DNA from 3 places in the Citrobacter sp. FDAARGOS_156 genome. Region 3 is predicted to be linked to each of the others. Evidence: predicted binding sites of a transcription regulator. Region 3 holds the regulator's gene; each other region holds the start of a gene.
The links. The regulator sigma-54, encoded in region 3, starts transcription at its own class of promoters, with help from an activator protein. The targets are predictions, from matches to a motif close to GTTGGCACANNTTTCGCTNT.
Positions count from the first base shown of each region.

Region 1: hypA (hydrogenase maturation nickel metallochaperone HypA) is a predicted target of sigma-54. The motif match lies at 2,487-2,506, and genes of this name have one in related genera.
Region 2: glnA (glutamate--ammonia ligase) is a predicted target of sigma-54. The motif match lies at 2,363-2,382, and genes of this name have one in related genera.

Region 1 is NZ_CP014030.2:3,899,716-3,903,967, reverse strand. It holds gene hypD (hydrogenase formation protein HypD) at 1-849, opposite strand, end outside; gene hypC (hydrogenase 3 maturation protein HypC) at 849-1,121, opposite strand; gene hypB (hydrogenase nickel incorporation protein HypB) at 1,112-1,984, opposite strand; gene hypA (hydrogenase maturation nickel metallochaperone HypA) at 2,088-2,459, opposite strand; gene hycA (formate hydrogenlyase regulator HycA) at 2,658-3,116, shown strand; gene hycB (formate hydrogenlyase subunit HycB) at 3,260-3,871, shown strand; gene hycC (formate hydrogenlyase subunit 3) at 3,868-4,252, shown strand, end outside.
Region 2 is NZ_CP014030.2:427,991-432,242, forward strand. It holds gene glnL (nitrogen regulation protein NR(II)) at 1-568, opposite strand, end outside; gene glnA (glutamate--ammonia ligase) at 868-2,277, opposite strand; gene typA (ribosome-dependent GTPase TypA) at 2,657-4,252, shown strand, end outside.
Region 3 is NZ_CP014030.2:4,448,612-4,452,863, reverse strand. It holds gene rapZ (RNase adapter RapZ) at 1-799, opposite strand, end outside; gene ptsN (PTS IIA-like nitrogen regulatory protein PtsN) at 845-1,336, opposite strand; gene hpf (ribosome hibernation promoting factor) at 1,420-1,707, opposite strand; gene rpoN (RNA polymerase factor sigma-54) at 1,730-3,163, opposite strand; gene lptB (LPS export ABC transporter ATP-binding protein) at 3,210-3,935, opposite strand; gene lptA (lipopolysaccharide ABC transporter substrate-binding protein LptA) at 3,942-4,252, opposite strand, start outside.

The sequences.
Region 1 (4,252 bases), 550 kb from region 3:
GCGCCATTCGCTGTCGCCATTCACGCTGAACACGTCGGCGATAGCCTGTTGGGCTAACGCGTTACCGGCGTCAGGTACCACGCGACGGTACTGGTTTTCTACCTGGCTGTGCGCGGCAATTTTCTGCTCAATTAACATCACCACGCCTTGCAGGAGATCGAGCGGTTCAAAACCGGCGACCACTAACGGACGATGGAAGTCTGAAGCAATGAAATTATAGGCATCTGTGCCAATCACCATGCTGACGTGGCCTGGTGCTAAAAAGGCGTCAATACCGTTGTCCGGCTGTTCCAGCAGGCTGCGCAGCGTAGGGATCAAGGTGATGTGCTGGCAGAAAAAGTAAAAGTTCTGCACATCGCGCTGTTTGGCCTGCTGCAGAGTGATGGCGGTTGTCGGCATGGTGGTTTCAAAACCCAGGCCAAAGAACACCACTTTGCGCGTTGGGTTTTCCTCGGCCAGCTTCAGCGCATCCATTGGGGAATAGACGATACGGACATCCGCGCCGCGCGCTTTGGCTTGTAGCAGAGAACCTTGTTTACCCGGGACGCGCATCGCGTCGCCAAAGGTGCAGAAAATCACTTCCGGGTGGCTGGCGATTTCGACACAGCTGTCAATTCTGCCCATCGGCAGAACGCACACCGGGCAGCCTGGACCGTGAATAAACTCGACGTTTTCAGGCAGTAACTGGTCGAGACCGAACTTGAAGATTGCGTGGGTATGACCCCCACAAACTTCCATGATGCGCAGCGGGCGTTCAGCCGTGTAGGGGAGGAGTGCAGCACGTTCACACAGGTGCTCTATCAACTGCATCACCTGTTCTGGTGCGCGGTATTCGTCAACAAAACGCATTATTTTTCCTCGCCATACAGCAACGCGCCGACATCCGGCTCAACGTCAAACATGTTTTGTAGCGCGTCGAGCGTGTCGCGCGCTTCTGCTTCATTAATGATGCTCATGGCGAAACCGACGTGAACCAGTACCCACTGGCCCAGGCGTGGCTCACCCTTTTCATCACAGCTACCGACCAGCGTCAGATCGACGTCGCGCTGAATACCGCAAACGTCGACCTTTGCCTGGTTGCCATCAATGGTGCGGATTTGACCCGGAACACCTATGCACATCGCTGATTCTCCAGCCATGACAGCCATTGATCCATCCCTTCGCCGCTGGTGGCGGAAATCAGGATGATCTCAATTTCCGGATTCACTTCCCGGGCGCTGGCGATGCACTTATCTACGTCAAAATTGAGGTACGGCAGCAGATCCACTTTGTTGAGCAGCATCAGCGATGCGGCGGCAAACATATGCGGATATTTCAGCGGTTTGTCTTCACCTTCGGTGACGGAAAGCACGGCGACTTTATGACGTTCGCCGAGGTCGAAACTGGCCGGGCACACCAGGTTGCCGACGTTTTCAATGAACAAAATACCGTTATCGTCAAGCGGCAAACGCGGCGCGGCGTCAGCAATCATTTGTGCGTCAAGGTGGCAACCTTTACCGGTGTTGACCTGAATGGCGGGCGTACCTGTGGCGCGAATACGGGCAGCATCGTTCACCGTCTGCTGGTCACCTTCGATAACGGCGCACGGCACGCTATCTTTCAGCTTCATCAGCGTTTTGGTCAGCAGTGTGGTTTTACCGGAGCCCGGGCTTGAAACAAGGTTCAGCACCAGATGCTGACGGGCCGCAAAGCGGGCACGGTTGCGCTCGGCCAGGCGGTTGTTTTTGTCCAGTACGTCAATTTCCACTTCCAGCATACGGCGTTGGCTCATACCTGGTGCGTGGGTTCCAGCCTCACCGTGACCGTAGTGCAAATCGCCTTCGTCGGTCTGGCTCGGTGTGAAATTTGAGGTCTTCACACCGGTAATATTCAGCGCTGGACGAGCCGCTGGGGCAAATGGCGCGCTGCGAAACGCCGAGTGGGGATTATGCTCATCACCCTCTATATATAGGTTGCCTTCAGCGCAACCACATGTCGTACACATCGCTCACTCCTGATCTTTTTACTTGCGATACATCTGTTGCCGGATGGCTGCGTTGCCTTATCCGGCCTACAAACGAGCCCTTTGTGTAGGCTGGATAAGACGCTTAGGCGTCGCCATCCGGCGCTGGAGTCTGATCTATTTCAATACGTCGAATCTGTAAGCTGTCATCGGCCACAATTCTCAGCATATCGCTGTTGCATTGCGGACATCGGCGCACGCGTTGCGTCAGTAACGTGACGTATTGCTGACAAGATTCGCACCAACATTCGGCTTCTTGTTCTTCGAGGTGGAGTTTACAACCTTCTGCAAGGGTCCCGCGGCATACCAGATCAAAACAAAAGGAGAGAGCGCTGGTTTCTACGCAAGAAAATGCGCCAATTTTGAGCCAGACCCCAGTTACTCGCTGAGCACCGTGTTGCGTGGCCTGTTGTTCAATCAATTCCAGTGCCCGTTGGCAGAGGGTTATTTCGTGCATACCGCCTCCTGTGAAGTTGCCGTATCAAAAGCAATAAGCATGCCAGGTTGAATTTTTTCATTCGTGACAATGACGACGATGACGAAATGACATGTCGTCACCCGCCTTTGGTTTTTTATCTATATGAAAATTAAGTAATTTAATTTTGGCATGAAATGTGCTTAAGGCTGTTCATCTCTGCTAAACGGGTAACCTGACATGACTATTTGGGAAATAAGCGAAAAAGCCGATTACATCGCTGAACGGCATCGTCGCCTACAGGACCAGTGGCGTATCTACTGCAACTCGCTGGTTCAGGGGATCACCCTGTCAAAAGCGCGTTTGCATCATGCGATGAGCTGCGCGCCGGACAAGGATTTGTGCTTTGTCCTTTTTGAACACTTCACTATCTACGTCACGCTGGCGGACGGCTTCAATAGCCACACCATCGAGTACTACGTCGAAACAAAAGATGGTGATGATAAGCAACTGATTGCACAAGCAGAGTTGACCCTCGACGGTAAAGTCGATGAGCGTATCAGCAACCGCGATCGCGAGCAGGTGCTGGAGCACTATCTCGAAAAAATCGCCAGCGTCTACGACAGCTTGTACACCGCGGTTGAAAACAATATGCCGGTGAATTTAAGCCAGCTGGTTGAAGGACATAACCCGGCTTAAGCCTCGGGTGCTGCCCAGTTTTGTCATGATGCGCTTTCATTCTGCGTCACGACAGTTTAGGGAATGGGCATGTCGAAAAATGTCGAAATGACATTTCGCAGACATGTTTTCGTCAAAAATGACTATCACCTGAGGAATGCCTGGTGAATCGTTTTGTAATTGCTGACTCCACTCTTTGCATTGGCTGCCACACCTGTGAGGCCGCCTGCTCAGAGACACATCGCCAGCATGGCCTGCAGTCAATGCCGCGCCTGAAAGTGATGTTAAATGAAAAAGAATCCGCGCCGCAGCTTTGCCACCAGTGTGAAGATGCGCCTTGCGCCACCGTTTGCCCGGTTAATGCGATTAACCGTGTCGATGGCGCCGTACAGCTGAATGAAAGCCTGTGCGTCAGCTGCAAATTGTGCGGGATTGCCTGTCCGTTCGGCGCGATAGAGTTTTCCGGCAGCCGTCCGCTGCACATCCCGGCGAACGCCAATACGCCAAAAGCGCCTCCGGCTCCGCCGGCGCCTGCGCGTGTGAGCACGCTGCTGGACTGGGTTCCGGGCGTTCGCGCCATCGCGGTGAAATGCGATCTGTGCAGTTTTGACGAGCTTGGTCCGGCCTGCGTGCGCATGTGCCCAACCAAAGCCCTGCACCTGGTGAGCAACATGGATATCGCCCGCGCCAGCAAACGTAAGCGTGAGCTGACTTTCAACACCGATTTCGGCGATCTCACCTTGTTTCAGCAGGCTCAGAGTGGGGATGCAAAATGAGCGCAATTTCACTAATTAACAGCGGCGTGGCCTGGTTTACAGCGGCGGCGGTTCTGGCATTTCTGTTTTCATTTCATAAATCGTTGAGTGGCTGGATTGCCGGGGTTGGCGGTGCAGTGGGCAGCCTGTATACGGCGGCTGCGGGTTTTAGCGTACTGATTAATGGGCTGGCGGTCAGCGGCGTGATGCCGTTTATTGGTCACAGTCTGCAAATGACGCCACTGAACGCTATCTGGCTGATTACGCTGGGTCTGTGCGGTCTGTTTGTCAGCCTGTACAACATTGACTGGCATCGTCATCCGCTGGTTTTAGCTAACGGCCTGCTGGTCAATCTGCTGATGGCCGCGGCGGTATGTGCGGTGGTTGCCAGCAACCTCGGTA
Region 2 (4,252 bases), 710 kb from region 3:
GTTGTGGTCCCAGCAGACGGTCGACCAGATTACGCAGGCGGTCGGCCTGCTCAATAATGACTTTGGTATATTCGGTCAGCGCCGGGTCCGGAAGCGCTTTGCTGAGTAGCTGCGCTGCGCCGCGTAATCCACCTAAAGGGTTCTTGATTTCGTGCGCCAGACCGCGCACCAGATCGCGGGCGGCAATCTGCTGGGCGTGCTGGAGCTGCTCCTGACTCAGACGGCGCTGGTTATCCATTGGCGCCATCTCCAGCAGGATAAGGCCATCAGGCAGCCTCTGAGCGGTCACTGAGAGGATATGTGAGTGGCTGTCCATCACCAGCGTCACTTCGTTATCCGTAAAGCCCTGGCCTGCTTCCAGGCTCTCTCGCATCAGTCCGATGTTTAAGGAGAAATAACTCAACAGATCGGGAAGCGGTGTCCCAAACAGTTTGCGGGAGCTTTGGGCGAGCAGCTGCTGTGCCGCTGGGTTGGCGTAATGTACCGCCAGCTCATCGTCGACGAGCAAAATGCTGTTGATTAAAGAATTGAGGATCTGCCCAGCATCGGGCAGCGTGCCGGTTGCCATTCAGCAGTCTCCTGAAAAGTATTGCACCAATTTAGTGCATTATAGCTTTTTACATCAAAAAAGCGCGAAAAAGCAGGTTGTTAGTGGAGAAAAAAGCCCATCCTGGGATGGGCTAAAAGTTCCACGGCAACTAAAACCTTCGTCTTTCTCCCGACAGCTGTGTTGGCTGCTTTCGCTCACCCCAGTCACTTACTTATGTAAGCTCCCGGGGATTCACTCAATTGCTGCCTTGCTGTAGCAAGAAATCCATTGGTTATTACATTCTCTGCACGTTTTTATGTGAGAGTGTAAAAGTTAAATTAAACGCTGTAGTACAGCTCAAACTCTACCGGGTGCGGAGTCATACGCACACGGTCATCTTCTTCGCGACGCAGCGTAATGTACGCATCAATCGCTTCATTGGTGAACACGCCGCCTGCAGTCAGGAACTCACGGTCCAGATCCAGTTCTTTCAGTGCTTCTTCCAGAGAACCTGCAACCTGTGGGATCTCTTTCGCTTCTTCCGGCGGCAGGTCATACAGGTTTTTGTCCATGGCTTCGCCCGGGTGGATCTTGTTCTTGATACCGTCAAGACCAGCCATCAGCAGCGCTGCGAAGCACAGGTACGGGTTAGCAGCCGGGTCCGGGAAACGCACTTCAATACGACGCGCTTTCGGGGAAGCAACAACCGGAATACGGATAGAAGCAGAACGGTTACGGGCAGAGTAAGCCAGCATTACCGGCGCTTCGTAGCCTGGGACCAGACGCTTGTAGGAGTTGGTGGTCGGGTTAGCCAGGGCATTGATCGCTTTAGCGTGTTTGATTACGCCGCCGATGTAGAACAGCGCCTGCTCAGACAGACCCGCATATTTGTCGCCAGAGAACAGGTTTACGCCGTTCTTGGACAGGGACATGTGGCAGTGCATACCGGAGCCGTTATCACCGAACATCGGTTTTGGCATAAAGGTCGCGGTTTTACCGAAACGGTGCGCAACGTTGTGCACAACGTATTTGTAGATCTGAATTTCGTCCGCTTTTTTGGTCATGGTGTTAAAGCGGGTCGCGATTTCGTTCTGGCCAGCGGTCGCCACTTCGTGGTGATGCGCTTCAACAACCAGGCCCATTTCTTCCATGATCAGACACATGGTAGAACGGATGTCCTGAGAAGAATCTACCGGAGGAACCGGGAAGTAACCGCCTTTCACGCCAGGACGGTGACCTTTGTTACCACCTTCGTATTTGGTGGAGGAGTTCCATGCGCCTTCGATGTCATCGATAGCCACGTGAGAACCGGAGATAGATGCGCCGAAGCGGATGTCGTCAAACAGGAAGAACTCTGGCTCTGGCCCGAACAGAACGGTGTCTGCGATGCCGGTAGAACGCAGATACTCTTCAGCGCGTTTTGCGATGGAGCGCGGGTCGCGGTCATAGCCCTGCAGCGTACCGGGTTCCAGGATATCGCAACGGATGATCAGGGTAGACTCTTCATAGAACGGGTCGATGAGTGCAGTAGACGCATCTGGCATCAGAACCATGTCTGATTCGTTAATGCCTTTCCAGCCACCGATTGAGGAGCCGTCAAACATTTTGCCTTCTTCAAAGAATTCGGCATTTACCTGATGAGCAGGAATAGTGACGTGCTGTTCTTTACCTTTGGTATCAGTGAAGCGTAAATCAACAAACTTCACTTCGTGTTCGTTCAGCATCGTCAAAACGTGTTCAGCGGACATACTTACTCTCCCGGATTGGTCATGGTCGTCGTGGTAACGAAGTCTTCAATTCTGCAAAAATTGGCCGTGTCGCCGTAAAAAATATAAAGCGAAATCTGTGCCAACTTTTAAATTGCCCCTAAAAGGCGTTATCATGCGCACTATCGTGCAAAGGGGCTGCACCATGAAGGTTGTATTGCACCATTATAGTGCTTTAATGTGAACATTAAGCACCATATTGGTGCAAAGCATGTCAGATTACCCCTTTTAACGCTCCGTGAATGTGATCACAAAGAAACTCTGCAATACTTGTTTGCGGAGGATGTTTGTGATCCTGTTTTGTACTGCGATTAATCCGTGTACAATAACGCGCTATTTCTAAAATGCCTGAGGCAAAGTTGTGATCGAAAATTTGCGTAACATCGCCATCATCGCGCACGTAGACCATGGTAAAACGACCCTGGTAGACAAGCTGCTCCAACAATCCGGTACGTTCGATGCACGTGCTGAAACCCAAGAGCGCGTGATGGACTCCAACGATTTGGAGAAAGAGCGTGGGATTACCATCCTCGCTAAAAACACCGCTATCAAATGGAATGACTACCGTATCAACATCGTTGATACCCCGGGGCACGCCGACTTCGGTGGTGAAGTTGAACGTGTAATGTCCATGGTCGACTCCGTGCTGCTGGTGGTGGATGCAATGGATGGTCCGATGCCGCAGACGCGCTTCGTGACCAAAAAAGCCTTTGCCCATGGCCTGAAGCCAATTGTTGTTATCAACAAAGTTGACCGTCCTGGCGCGCGTCCTGACTGGGTTGTTGATCAGGTATTCGACCTGTTCGTTAACCTCGACGCTACCGACGAACAGCTGGACTTCCCGATCGTTTACGCTTCCGCGCTGAACGGTATCGCAGGTCTGGATCACGAAGATATGGCTGAAGACATGACTCCGCTGTATCAGACTATTGTTGATCGTGTACCGGCTCCGAACGTAGACCTTGATGGCCCGCTGCAGATGCAAATCTCTCAGCTGGACTACAACAACTACGTTGGCGTAATCGGCATCGGCCGCATTAAACGCGGTAAAGTTAAACCGAACCAGCAGATCACTATCATTGATAGCGAAGGCAAAACCCGTAACGGTAAAGTCGGTAAAGTTCTGACTCATCTGGGTCTGGAACGTATCGAGAGCGATATTGCTGAAGCCGGCGATATCATCGCGATCACCGGTCTGGGTGAACTGAACATCTCCGACACCATCTGCGATCCGCAGAACGTCGAAGCGCTGCCGGCTCTGTCCGTTGATGAACCGACCGTAACCATGTTCTTCTGCGTAAACACCTCTCCGTTCTGTGGTAAAGAAGGTAAATATGTTACCTCTCGTCAGATCCTTGACCGCCTGAACAAAGAGCTGGTGCACAACGTTGCGCTGCGCGTTGAAGAAACCGAAGATGCGGATGCGTTCCGTGTATCCGGTCGTGGTGAGCTGCACCTGTCTGTTCTGATTGAAAACATGCGTCGTGAAGGTTTCGAAATGGCGGTTTCCCGTCCGAAAGTTATCTTCCGCGAAATCGATGGCCGTAAACAAGAGCCGTTCGAAAACGTAACGCTGGACGTCGAAGAGCAGCATCAGGGTTCTGTCATGCAGGCTCTGGGTGAGCGTAAAGGCGACCTGAAAAACATGAATCCAGATGGCAAAGGCCGCGTACGTCTTGACTACGTGATCCCAAGCCGTGGTCTGATCGGCTTCCGTTCAGAATTCATGACCATGACTTCCGGTACCGGTCTGCTGTACTCCACCTTCAGCCACTACGACGATGTTCGTGCGGGTGATGTGGGTCAGCGTCAGAACGGCGTACTGATCTCCAACGGCCAGGGTAAAGCAGTTGCGTTCGCACTGTTCAGCCTGCAGGACCGCGGTAAGCTGTTCCTGGGTCACGGTGCTGAAGTTTACGAAGGCCAGATCATCGGTATTCACAGCCGCTCTAACGAC
Region 3 (4,252 bases):
AGCGGAAGTAGTCTGCCAGTTGCTCTGCAATATACACCGAACGGTGTTTCCCGCCGGTACAGCCGATGGCTACAGTGAGGTAGCTGCGGTTGTTGGTCTCCAGCATGGGTAACCATAGCTCAAGATAGCTGCGAGTCTGGTAGATAAAATTGTGTACTTCTGTGTGTCTGTCGAGGAAGGCCGCGACGGGCCTGTCCAGACCGGTCATCGGACGTAGCTTTGGATCCCAGTGCGGGTTAGGCAGGAAACGGACATCAAAGACGTAATCCGCATCAATAGGGATTCCGTGTTTAAAGCCAAAGGACTCAAATACCATCGTTAATTCACGTTCACGTTTGCCCAGCAGTCGGGTACGTAACATTTCCGCCAGCTCGTGCACAGACATTTCAGAGGTGTCTACGATCAGGTCAGCGCGTGAACGCAACGGCTCCAGTAAATCGCTTTCTTTATCGATAGCGCTTTCCAGAGACAAGTTCTTGCTGGACAGCGGGTGTAAACGGCGCGTATCGCTGTAGCGGCGAATCAGCGTGTTACGGTCGGCATCAAGAAACAGCAGTTGCGGTGAGAAGCCTTCAGGCAGGTTACTCATGGCCTGCTCAAAAATCTCCGGGGATTCGGGCATATTGCGCACATCAATGCTGACAGCCGCAGATATCTGGCGATCGGCGAGGGTTCGAGCCAGTTCGGGCAACAACACGACGGGAAGGTTATCCACGCAGTAAAAACCCATATCTTCCAGCGCACGCAGGGCGACAGACTTACCTGACCCTGAACGACCGCTGACGATCATCAGTACCATGTACTGTTTCTCCTCACAACGACAGAAAAGGATGCCATTGGGTTGTTATGCTTCATCCTGTCCACCTTCGGTGTCAGTGATGATTTGATACAACTCCTGGTCACTCTGTGCGGCGCGCAGGCGACGACAGATGGTTTTATCTGCCAGGCGTTTGGCAACCAGTGACAATGTATGCAAATGCGTCTTGGTTTGGTCCGCCGGGACCAGCAGGGCGAAAAGCAGATCGACGGGTTGATTATCAATGGCATCGAACGCGATTGGCGTTTCAAGTTGAACAAATACACCAACTGCACGCAGGGTGTCTTCTTCCAGCTTTCCATGCGGAATGGCAATACCATTGCCAATACCGGTACTGCCCATTTTTTCGCGCGTCAGAATGGCTTCAAATACCACCTGAGGAGGCAAGCTGAGTTGTTTGGCCGCCAGTTCACTGATGATTTCCAGTGCGCGTTTCTTGCTTTGGCAGTGAACGGCCGCGCGCGTACATTCCTGGTTAAGAACATTGCTCAGTTGTAGAGTCGTATCGTTATTTGTCATAATTTCACCTAAGCGCTAACTGTACAAATGGCCCGTTGTGCTGCACAACAGGCCGTCCTGCACCCGCTAACTGCCCGGACAAGTTAGTGCTGTTTCAGTTTATCTTTATGTTTTGTTAACTGCCGAGCCAGTTTATCAATTAAACCGTCAATGGCGGCGTACATATCCTGACCTTCCGCGCTGGCATGAATTTCGCCACCGTTCACATGCAGTGTTGCATCCGAGATGTGTGTGACCTTCTCCACTTTCAACACAATATAGACCTGATTAATCCGGTCGAAATATTGCTCAAGCTTGGCAAACTTTGTGGTGACAAAGTCGCGCAGGGCCTCAGTGATTTCGACGTTATTTCCAGTGATGTTGAGCTGCATAGTGTCTTCCTTATCGGTTGGGTCAAACCAGCTGTTTGCGCTGGTTAGACGGCGGAATGGATAAAGACTCTCGGTACTTCGCAACGGTGCGGCGTGCCACCATGATACCTTGTTCTGACAGCATAGAGGTTAACTTGCTGTCACTCAGCGGTTTCGCGGGGTTTTCCGCAGCAATTAATTTCTTCACCAATGCGCGGATAGCTGTAGAAGAGGCTTCGCCTCCACCTTCAGTGTTAACGTGACTGGAGAAGAAATACTTCAATTCAAAAATGCCGCGCGGACTGTGCAGATACTTTTGCGTGGTCACTCGGGAAATGGTCGATTCATGCATCTCGACGGCCTGGGCGATATCGGCCAGAACCATCGGTTTCATATACTCTTCGCCTTGCTCAAAGAAGGCTTGCTGTTGCTCAACGATACAGCGGCTAACGCGCAATAGCGTGTCATTGCGGCTTTCCAGACTTTTAATCAGCCATTTTGCATCCTGCAGGTTGCTACGAATGAACTGGCTGTCAGCATCATTGCGCGCGTTATTGCACAGGGCGGCGTAGTGTTGGTTAATCTGTAAACGCGGAATGCTGTCACTGTTGAGTTCGACTACCCAGCGATCGTTATGCTTACGCACCAGCACATCCGGGATGACGTACTCTGGTTCACCGGTCTGGATAGATTGTCCAGGTCTTGGGTCAAGCGACTGGATAAGATTGACGGCTTCTTTCAGCACATCTTCTTTCAGTCGGGTTACGCGCATCAGGGTGCGGAAGTCGTGGTTGGCGAGCAGATCAAGGTGATCGCTGATGATCAGGCGTGCTTCTTCCAGCCACGGCGTGACTTTATCAAACTGTGAAAGTTGGATCAGTAAGCAGTCGCGGAGATCTTTTGCCGCCACGCCCACGGGATCAAAACGCTGAACGCGTTTAAGCACGGCTTCGATTTCATCGATACCGATGTCGTCATCGCCCATGCTGTCGAGAATGTCGTCCAGCGTGACGGTGAGATAGCCCGTTTCGTCGACTGCATCCACAATTGACGTGGCAATAGCACGATCGGTATCTGAGAATGGGGTCAGTTCCACCTGCCACATCAGGTAATCTTGCAGCGATTGCGTGGTTTCACCCTGATACACAGGCAGTTCGTCGTCAATGTAATCCCCGCTGGTGCCAGACGGCGTCCCTGCGGTGTAAATCTCATCCCAACTGGCATCCAGCGGCAGCTCTTCTGGCATCTCTTTTTGTTCGAGTGCGTCAGCCGTATCGAGGGATTCGCTATCCTGCTTTTCCTGGGTATCAATTTCGTCGTGAAGATCGGTTTGCTCGAGCAGTGGGTTACTTTCCAGCGCTTGCTGAAGTTCTTGCTGAAGTTCCAGCGTGGACAACTGCAACAGACGGATAGCCTGTTGTAGCTGAGGCGTCATCGCCAGTTGTTGGCTAAGCCTGAGTTGCAAACCTTGCTTCATGTTCAGAGTTGTTGTCTCCTGCGGTGACGTGAAGTCTACTACCCTATCAGAGTCTGAAGTCTTCCCCAAGGTATACGCGTTTAACGTGCTCGTCCTGCAGGATTTCTGTCGGCGTACCGTGTGCGATCAGGTGTCCCTGGCTCACAATGTAGGCGCGCTCACAAACAGCCAGCGTTTCGCGCACGTTATGGTCGGTAATCAGCACGCCAAGCCCGCTGTCGCGCAGGTGTTCAATAATACGTTTGATATCAATGACGGAAATTGGGTCAACACCGGCAAAGGGTTCATCCAACAGGATAAATTTAGGATTAGCGGCCAGTGCGCGGGCGATCTCCACACGGCGGCGTTCCCCACCGGAGAGTGCCTGTCCAAGGCTGTCACGCAGATGTTCGATATGGAATTCTTCCATCAGCTCATTGGCGCGATCTTCACGCTGCTCGCTGGAAAGATCGTCACGAATTTGCAGTACCGCCATCAGGTTATCAAATACGCTCAGGCGACGAAAAATAGAGGCTTCCTGCGGTAAGTAGCCGATACCGCGACGGGCACGCGCATGCAGGGGTAACAGACTGATATCTTCGTCATCAATGATAATGTTGCCCGCATCGCGCGGGACAATGCCGACAACCATGTAAAAGGTTGTTGTTTTGCCCGCACCGTTAGGGCCGAGCAGACCGACGATCTCCCCGGAGTTGACGGTCAGGCTGACATCTTCCACCACACGACGGCCTTTGTAGGCTTTTGCAAGATTCTTTGCAGTTAATGTTGCCATAACGAATCAGTTACCTTTTTTCTCTGCCGGAGCCTTGGTCTTGTTTTTGTCCTGCAATTGCGACGGAACCAGAACGGTGGTGACGCGTTTGCCTTTCTCACTGAAGGCCTGCATTTTCTGTTCTTTTACCAGATAGGTGATCTTATCGCCCGTGATGTTGCTATCGAGTTGTTCCAGATAAGCCTTACCGGTAAGGACGACGAAATCTTTTGCCAGCTCATAGTGCATCTGTGAGGCGCGGCCTTTAACCGGTTTACCATTGTCCTGCATCTGGTAAAAGGTCGCCGGATTGCCATAACCGTCAATCACTTCTTTAC